DNA from 2 places in the Bradyrhizobium sp. AZCC 1610 genome. Region 2 is predicted to be linked to the other one. Evidence: predicted binding sites of a transcription regulator. Region 2 holds the regulator's gene; the other holds the start of a gene.

Region 1 (3,410 bases), 2.1 Mb from region 2:
GCAGGCAGGGAGGCGAGATACGCCATGGGCGAATTCACAATCTGTTCGGACTTCATGATGATCTTGAAATCGGCCGCCTTCGCCATGCCCTTGCGTTCCATTCGGAGCAGGTTCGACTCCTTCTCGTCGTTCCACCAGTTGAACGCCGCATCACAAGTACCTTGCGCAAGTCCGATCACCGCGTTTTCATGGCTTCCCGAGTAGACCACCTTGGAGAAAAACTTTTCCGGGTCGATGCCCATCTTGTCCATCGCGAAACGCGGCACGTTGTTGCCTGACGTTGAATTGGGATCGACAAGGCAGAGATTCTTCCCCTTCAGGTCCTTGATGTCCTTGTAGCTCGAATCGCTTTTGACATAGAGAACCGAATAATAGCCCTTGGTTCCGTCCCCATTCACTTCGATCGCGAACGGCTCAACCTTCGCACCGATGATGTAAGCGCGCGCGTAAGCCGACGGACCGAACATCGCTATATGGATGTTGCCTGACCGCTGACCTTCGATAACCGCGGCATAATCGTTGGCGATTCGCAGCGTGACTTTTGTGCCGAGTTCGCGCGACAGATACTGCGTCAGAGGTGTCCACCTATCGGTGGTGCCCGAGGCATTCTCATCGGGAACTTTTGCGAACACCAATTCAGGATATTTTGCCTTCCAGTCCTGAGCCGTGGCAGCCGAGGCTGAGAATGCCAACGCCGCCGCAGCGGCGAAAATCATACGACGATCTATCATGACGTCTCCTGTTTCGCAGTGATGAAGCTTGCGGGATTTCAGTCCCGCGCCACTCTTGATTTACAGACGCAGCACTCAGGCTGCGGCAACCGTGCCGAGAACAGGAATCGCCGCGCTGGCCGGCACATGCTCAGGCGCAACGCCCATCACCTCATCTGCCTCGAGATCGTAGAGTTCGCGCGCAATGCGATCGGTCAACGCCGCGGGCGCGCCGTCGAATACGATTCGCCCCGAAGCCATGCCGATCAGGCGGTCGCAGTAGCTGCGCGCCAGATCCAGCGAATGAAGATTGCAGACCACCGTGATCCCGAAGTGCTTGTTGATCCTCAGCAGCGCATCCATCACGATCCGGGTGTTGCGGGGATCGAGCGAGGCGATCGGCTCGTCGGCAAGTATCATTGCAGGCTGCTGAACCAGCGCACGCGCAATCGCGACGCGCTGCTGCTGGCCGCCCGAGAGCTGGTCGGCGCGCTGCGCCGCAATCGAGGCCATGTCGAATTGCTCGAGCGCCGACATCGCAATTGCCTTGTCCTCTTCGGGCCAGAGCTGCGCCAGCGACCGCCATGTCGGCACTGTTGAAAGCCGCCCCATCAGCACATTGGTCAGCACGTCGAGCCTTCCCACCAGATTGAACTGCTGAAAGATCATCGCCGACCTTGCACGCCACTGCCGCAAATCCTTGCCGCGCAGCGCGGTCACGTCGACGCCTTCGAACAGGATGCGCCCTTCGGAAGGTTCAGCGAGGCGGTTGATCATCCGAAGCAGCGTCGACTTGCCGGCGCCGGAGCGGCCGATCACGCCGACGAAGCTGCCGGGCGCGATCGAGAATGACGCGTTGTCCACTGCGGCTTTGGTGCCGAACCGGCACGTCAAACCTTCTACCACCAGCATGCACTGCTCCAGAGTTCCGGTCGTGGAGCATCGCTAACGGCTCGATCTTACAGTTGTGTGACACGAGTGCTGCGGTGCGGCGTTCGTCCACAGCCGTGGACGTCACGTGACCGTCATGATCCTGTCATCAAGCGCATCGAAGACGGGCAGACGCCGATGATCTTCCTCGATTGCTGATGGACGCTACCGATGGCCGGCAAGATGCTTTCCACTGAACCGGCCGTCGATCCCACTGCGTCGGTGCACGACTGCCAGCTTGGCGCTTACACTGAGGTCGGCGCCCGGACCATCCTGCTCGAGGTCACGATGGCGGATTATTCCTACGTCGTGAACGACTCGCAGATCACCTACACGACAACAGGGAAATTCTGTTCGATCGCGGCGATGACGCGAATCAACCCGGGCAATCATCCAATGCACCGCGCCTCGCAGGCGCATTTCACTTACCGCGCCAGCAGCTATTTTCCGGGCGAGAGCGACGACGCCGAATTCTTTGCATGGCGGCGCGGGCATCGCGTCCATATCGGCCATGACGTCTGGATCGGCCACGGCGCGGTCATCCTGCCCGGCCGCTCGGTCGGCACCGGCGCTGTGGTCGCTGCCGGCGCCATCGTGACCAAGGACGTCCCCGCCTACACGATCGTTGCAGGCAACCCGGCCCGGCCGATCAGGCGACGGTTTCCCGAATCCATTGCCGGGCGCCTTGCGGAACTTGCATGGTGGGACTGGGACCATGAGATGCTTCGCCGCGCCCTGCCCGATTTCCGCAAGCTCGATGTCGAGGGCTTTCTCGAGAAGTACGAAGCCGCCACCGGCTCGAGCCAACCGCGTTTCAACCAGAGTGCAGCATCGTGACCGAACTGTTCATCGAAGGTGGCCGGACCCTGCTCGGCCACGAGATCCTCGAAACCACGTTGCGGATTGCCGGCCGCGAAATCGTCGCCGTGGGTACGGACAACAGCCATGGCTCACCCGGCATAGATGCCAGCGGTTTGCTTGTGCTGCCGGGCATAGTCGATCTGCATGGCGATGCCTTCGAACGACAGATGATGCCGCGCCCCGGCGTCGACTTTCCGATCGACGTGGCGCTAATCGACAGTGACCGGCACGCGGTCAGCAACGGCATCACGACGGTCTATCACGCCACGACCTGGTCGTGGGAGCCTGGCCTGCGCAGCGCGGACAATGCACGGAAGTTGCTGGAGGCGATCGAGCAGATGCGGCCGCAGCTCGCCGCCGACACCCGCTTCCATTTGCGCCACGAGACCTACAATCTCGACGCGGAAAGCGAAATCATCGACTGGCTGTCGGAAGGCCGCGTCGACCTGTTCGCATTCAACGACCACATGGACTCGACCGTCGCCAGCCTCGCCAAACCGCAAAAGCGCAGCCGAATGGTCGAGCGCACGGGGCTCGCCAACGAGGCATTCGACCGCCTGGTGCAAAGCGTGGTCACCCGCAGCGACGACGTGCCGGCTTCGATCGCCCGGCTGGCACAGGCAGCGCGCGCCGCGGGCGTCCGGATGCTCTCGCACGACGACGAAAGCCCGGCGATGCGGCAGGCCTTTCGTGCGCAGGGCGTTGCCATCGCCGAATTTCCGGTCAACGAGGAGACCGCCCGCGACGCCGCTGAAGCCTCCGACTTCATCGTGTTCGGCGCGCCCAATGTCGTGCGCGGCGGCAGCCACACCGGCTGGACCAGGGCCTCCGACATGATCGCCAAGGGCCTGTGTTCGGTGCTGGCGTCCGACTATTATTATCCGGCGCCGCTGCTGGCGGCGTTTCGTC
Region 2 (3,410 bases):
AGCCGACGCCGTTTCCGATGACGATCTACGAAAACATCGCCTTCGGCATCCGCCTCTATGAAAAGATATCGAAGTCGGAGATGGACGGCCGGGTCGAGAAGGCGCTGCGTGGCGGCGCGCTGTGGAACGAGGTCAAGGACAAGCTGAACGCCTCCGGCCTGTCGCTGTCCGGCGGCCAGCAGCAGCGGCTCTGCATCGCCCGCACGGTCGCGGTGCGGCCCGAAGTGATCCTGTTCGACGAGCCGTGCTCGGCGCTGGATCCGATCTCGACCGCCAAGATCGAGGAGCTGATCCAGGAGCTGGCGGAAGACTACACCATCGCCATCGTCACCCATAACATGCAGCAGGCGGCGCGCGTCTCCGACAAGACCGCCTTCATGTATCTCGGCGAGCTGATCGAATTCGACGACACCAACAAGATATTCACCTCGCCGAGCGATCGGCGTACCCAGGACTACATCACCGGCCGGTTCGGCTAGAGCAAGATCCGGAGGAGATAACACATGGCTTCTGAACACACCGCCAAGGCGTTCGACAGCGATCTTCAGGAATTGACCCGGCTCGTCGCCGAGATGGGCGGCCTGTCTGAGCGCATGATCACTGAATCCGTCGATGCGCTGGTCCGCCGCGACATCCCGCTCGGCAAGCGCGTCGTCGCCAACGATGTCGAGATCGACCGTCTGCAGCATCTGATCGAGGAACGCGCGGTGCTGACCATTGCGCGGCGCCAGCCGATGGCGATCGATCTGCGCGAAATCGTCGGCGCCATGCGGGTCGCCACCGATCTGGAGCGGATCGGCGACCTCGCCAAGAACATGGGCAAGCGCGTCGCGGCGCTCGAAAACGACTTCCAGCCCTTAAAGCTGATGCGCGGCCTCGAGCATATGACCGATCTGGTGCTGACGCAGGTCAAGTCGGTGCTGGACGCCTACGCGGCGCACGATCTGCCGGCGGCGATGGCGGTCTGGAAGGGCGACGAGGAAGTCGACGCCATCTGCACCTCGCTGTTCCGCGAACTCCTGACCTATATGATGGAAGATCCGCGCAACATATCGTTCTGTATCCACCTGATGTTCTGCGCCAAGAACATCGAGCGGATCGGCGACCACGCCACCAATATCGCCGAGACCGTGTTCTACATGATCGAGGGACAGCAGATGCTCGACCAGCGCCCGAAGGGCGACATGACAACGTTTGCCACGGCCGTACCCAATACTTGACAAAGCGTTTCAAGCGAAGTGGGGACCGGTTCGCATAGCAATCAAGTTTACGCAGATTGCGTAGACTTATCTGCGCAGAAAACGCGTCAAACAGAAGAGGCTGAAGAAAGATGAGCGCGCGCATTATGGTGGTCGAGGACGAGGAAGCGCTGACCACGCTGTTGCGCTACAACCTCGACGCCGAAGGTTATGATGTCGAAACCGTCGCCCGCGGCGACGATGCCGACACGCGGCTGAAGGAGCGCGTGCCCGATCTCGTCGTGCTCGACTGGATGCTGCCGGGGCTGTCAGGCATCGAGCTCTGCCGCCGCCTGCGGGCGCGGCCGGAGACCAAGCAATTGCCTATCATCATGCTCACGGCGCGCGGTGAGGAGAGCGAGCGGGTGCGCGGGCTTGCGACCGGCGCCGACGATTACATCGTCAAGCCGTTCTCGGTGCCGGAACTGCTGGCGCGGGTGAAGGGCCTGCTGCGGCGGGCGAGCCCCGAGCGGCTCGCCACCGTGCTGACCTATGGCGACATCGAACTCGATCGCGAGAAACGCCGCGTCGCGCGTTCGGGCCGCCAGATCGATCTCGGCCCGACCGAATATCGCTTGCTGGAATTTTTCCTGGAGCATCCCGGCCGCGTCTTCAGCCGCGAGCAATTGCTCGACAGCGTCTGGGGCCGCGACATCTATATCGACGAGCGCACCGTTGACGTCCACATCGGCCGCCTGCGCAAACTGCTCAATCCGGGCCGCGAGCAGGACCCGATCCGCACCGTGCGCGGCGCGGGATATGCGCTGGATGATCGGTTCGCGAAGGTGGAGCCGTAAAGGCTCCATCGTCGTCCGGGCTCTCGATGGTCGTCCCCGCCTAGTGCGCAATTGCGCACGGGGCGCGGGGACCCATAACCACCAATCTCGATTGTTGAAAAACGCTGGGGCTCCAGCTCAGCCAAACCACAAGCACCTGTGGTTATGGGTCCCTGCGTTCGCAGGGACGACGAACGATTTAGTTCGTAGCCCGGGTGCAGCGAAGCGCAGCCCGGGGAATGTCAGCCAATCGCAAGACCGTCCCGGATTTCGCTGCGCTCCATCCGGGCTACGATAACCGTCCCTTTACCGCGTCGGCTTCGGCTGCTGCCGCCGCCGGTCGGCGGCGGGCTGATAGGCGATGCGCGAGTGGTGCGCGCAATAGGGCAGGCCAGCGAGCGCCTTGCCGCCGCAGAAGAAGAATTCCGGGCTCGAGGGATCGCCGACCGGCCAGTGACAGGTCGCCTCGTTCAGTTCGAGCAGCGACAGCCGCTGGCTCATCGGCACCACATTGTCGAAGGCGACCGGATCGGGCTCCAGCTCCATATCGAAGGCGTGGGCGAGCGCGGTGTTGCCGCGCGAAACCGGGCGCGACACCCGCATCATTTGCTGGGCGGCGGGGCGCGCCTTGCGCTGCCGCGGGGCGGCCGAGGAGGGGCTCTTGGCGCGGCCGGACAGGCCCAGCCGGTGCACTTTGCCGATCACGGCGTTTCGCGTCACATTTCCGAGTTCCGCGGCAATTTGGCTGGCCGATAATCCGGCTTCCCAGAGCTTCTTCAGCTGCTCGACGCGATCGTCGGACCAGGTCAATACCGTCATCGCATTCTTCCCTTCGCATCGCGCCGGCCAAATCAGGGGCAGCACTGGCGACGTCATTCGTCTCAAAAATCCCTGCGGTCAGAATCCCTTAGCCCTCGCCGGGCGCGAAAACCGCGCCGGAACGTCTACGCTTGCACAAATGGACTCTAGGGATCAGAACTGCCGCACGAGATGTCGTACCCGACAGCCCAGAGGCTACAATATGGCGTGACTCTGGCGCAAGAGTCCGGGCCTGGGCGTCCACATGTTCCGACATCTAGGCATTGCACTGCGTGTTTTCCACCACACCGCAATCTTACGGATTTCCTTATCTTGCAGTGCCGGAAAGGCGGCTTCGTGGCGTGTTGACAGCGCTCCCCGCCCACATAGAATACCTCTCACGTGCCGCCCTTAAGAGGCGGCACGTTTCGTTTTCGCAAGACCGGCCGTTGCCGCGTTCGCGCCTATGCACGCGTGTGCTCCGCGGTCGGTCTTGAAAGCAGGTCTCAAACCTTCAGTGATTGCCATGACCAATAGCGCCACGTCGCATCTGCTCCCTGTCTTTGCCAGGGTCGATCTCGGCTTCGAGCGCGGCGAG

What was found. Region 2 encodes PhoB, which activates phosphate uptake and scavenging genes when phosphate is short. Its sites were predicted from a motif close to TGTCATNNANCTGTCAT; they were not measured.
Region 1: the regulator PhoB is predicted to act here: its motif matches at 1,734-1,750, upstream of phnC (phosphonate ABC transporter ATP-binding protein).

The regions. Positions count from the first base shown of each region.
Region 1 is NZ_JAZHRR010000001.1:2,191,642-2,195,051, reverse strand. It holds gene phnD (phosphonate ABC transporter substrate-binding protein) at 1-731, opposite strand, end outside; gene phnC (phosphonate ABC transporter ATP-binding protein) at 807-1,622, opposite strand; gene V1279_RS10435 (transferase hexapeptide repeat family protein) at 1,812-2,477, shown strand; gene V1279_RS10430 (alpha-D-ribose 1-methylphosphonate 5-triphosphate diphosphatase) at 2,474-3,410, shown strand, end outside.
Region 2 is NZ_JAZHRR010000001.1:129,450-132,859, forward strand. It holds gene pstB (phosphate ABC transporter ATP-binding protein PstB) at 1-479, shown strand, start outside; gene phoU (phosphate signaling complex protein PhoU) at 504-1,220, shown strand; gene phoB (phosphate regulon transcriptional regulator PhoB) at 1,331-2,035, shown strand; gene V1279_RS00640 (GcrA family cell cycle regulator) at 2,321-2,833, opposite strand; gene V1279_RS00645 (aspartate aminotransferase family protein) at 3,339-3,410, shown strand, end outside.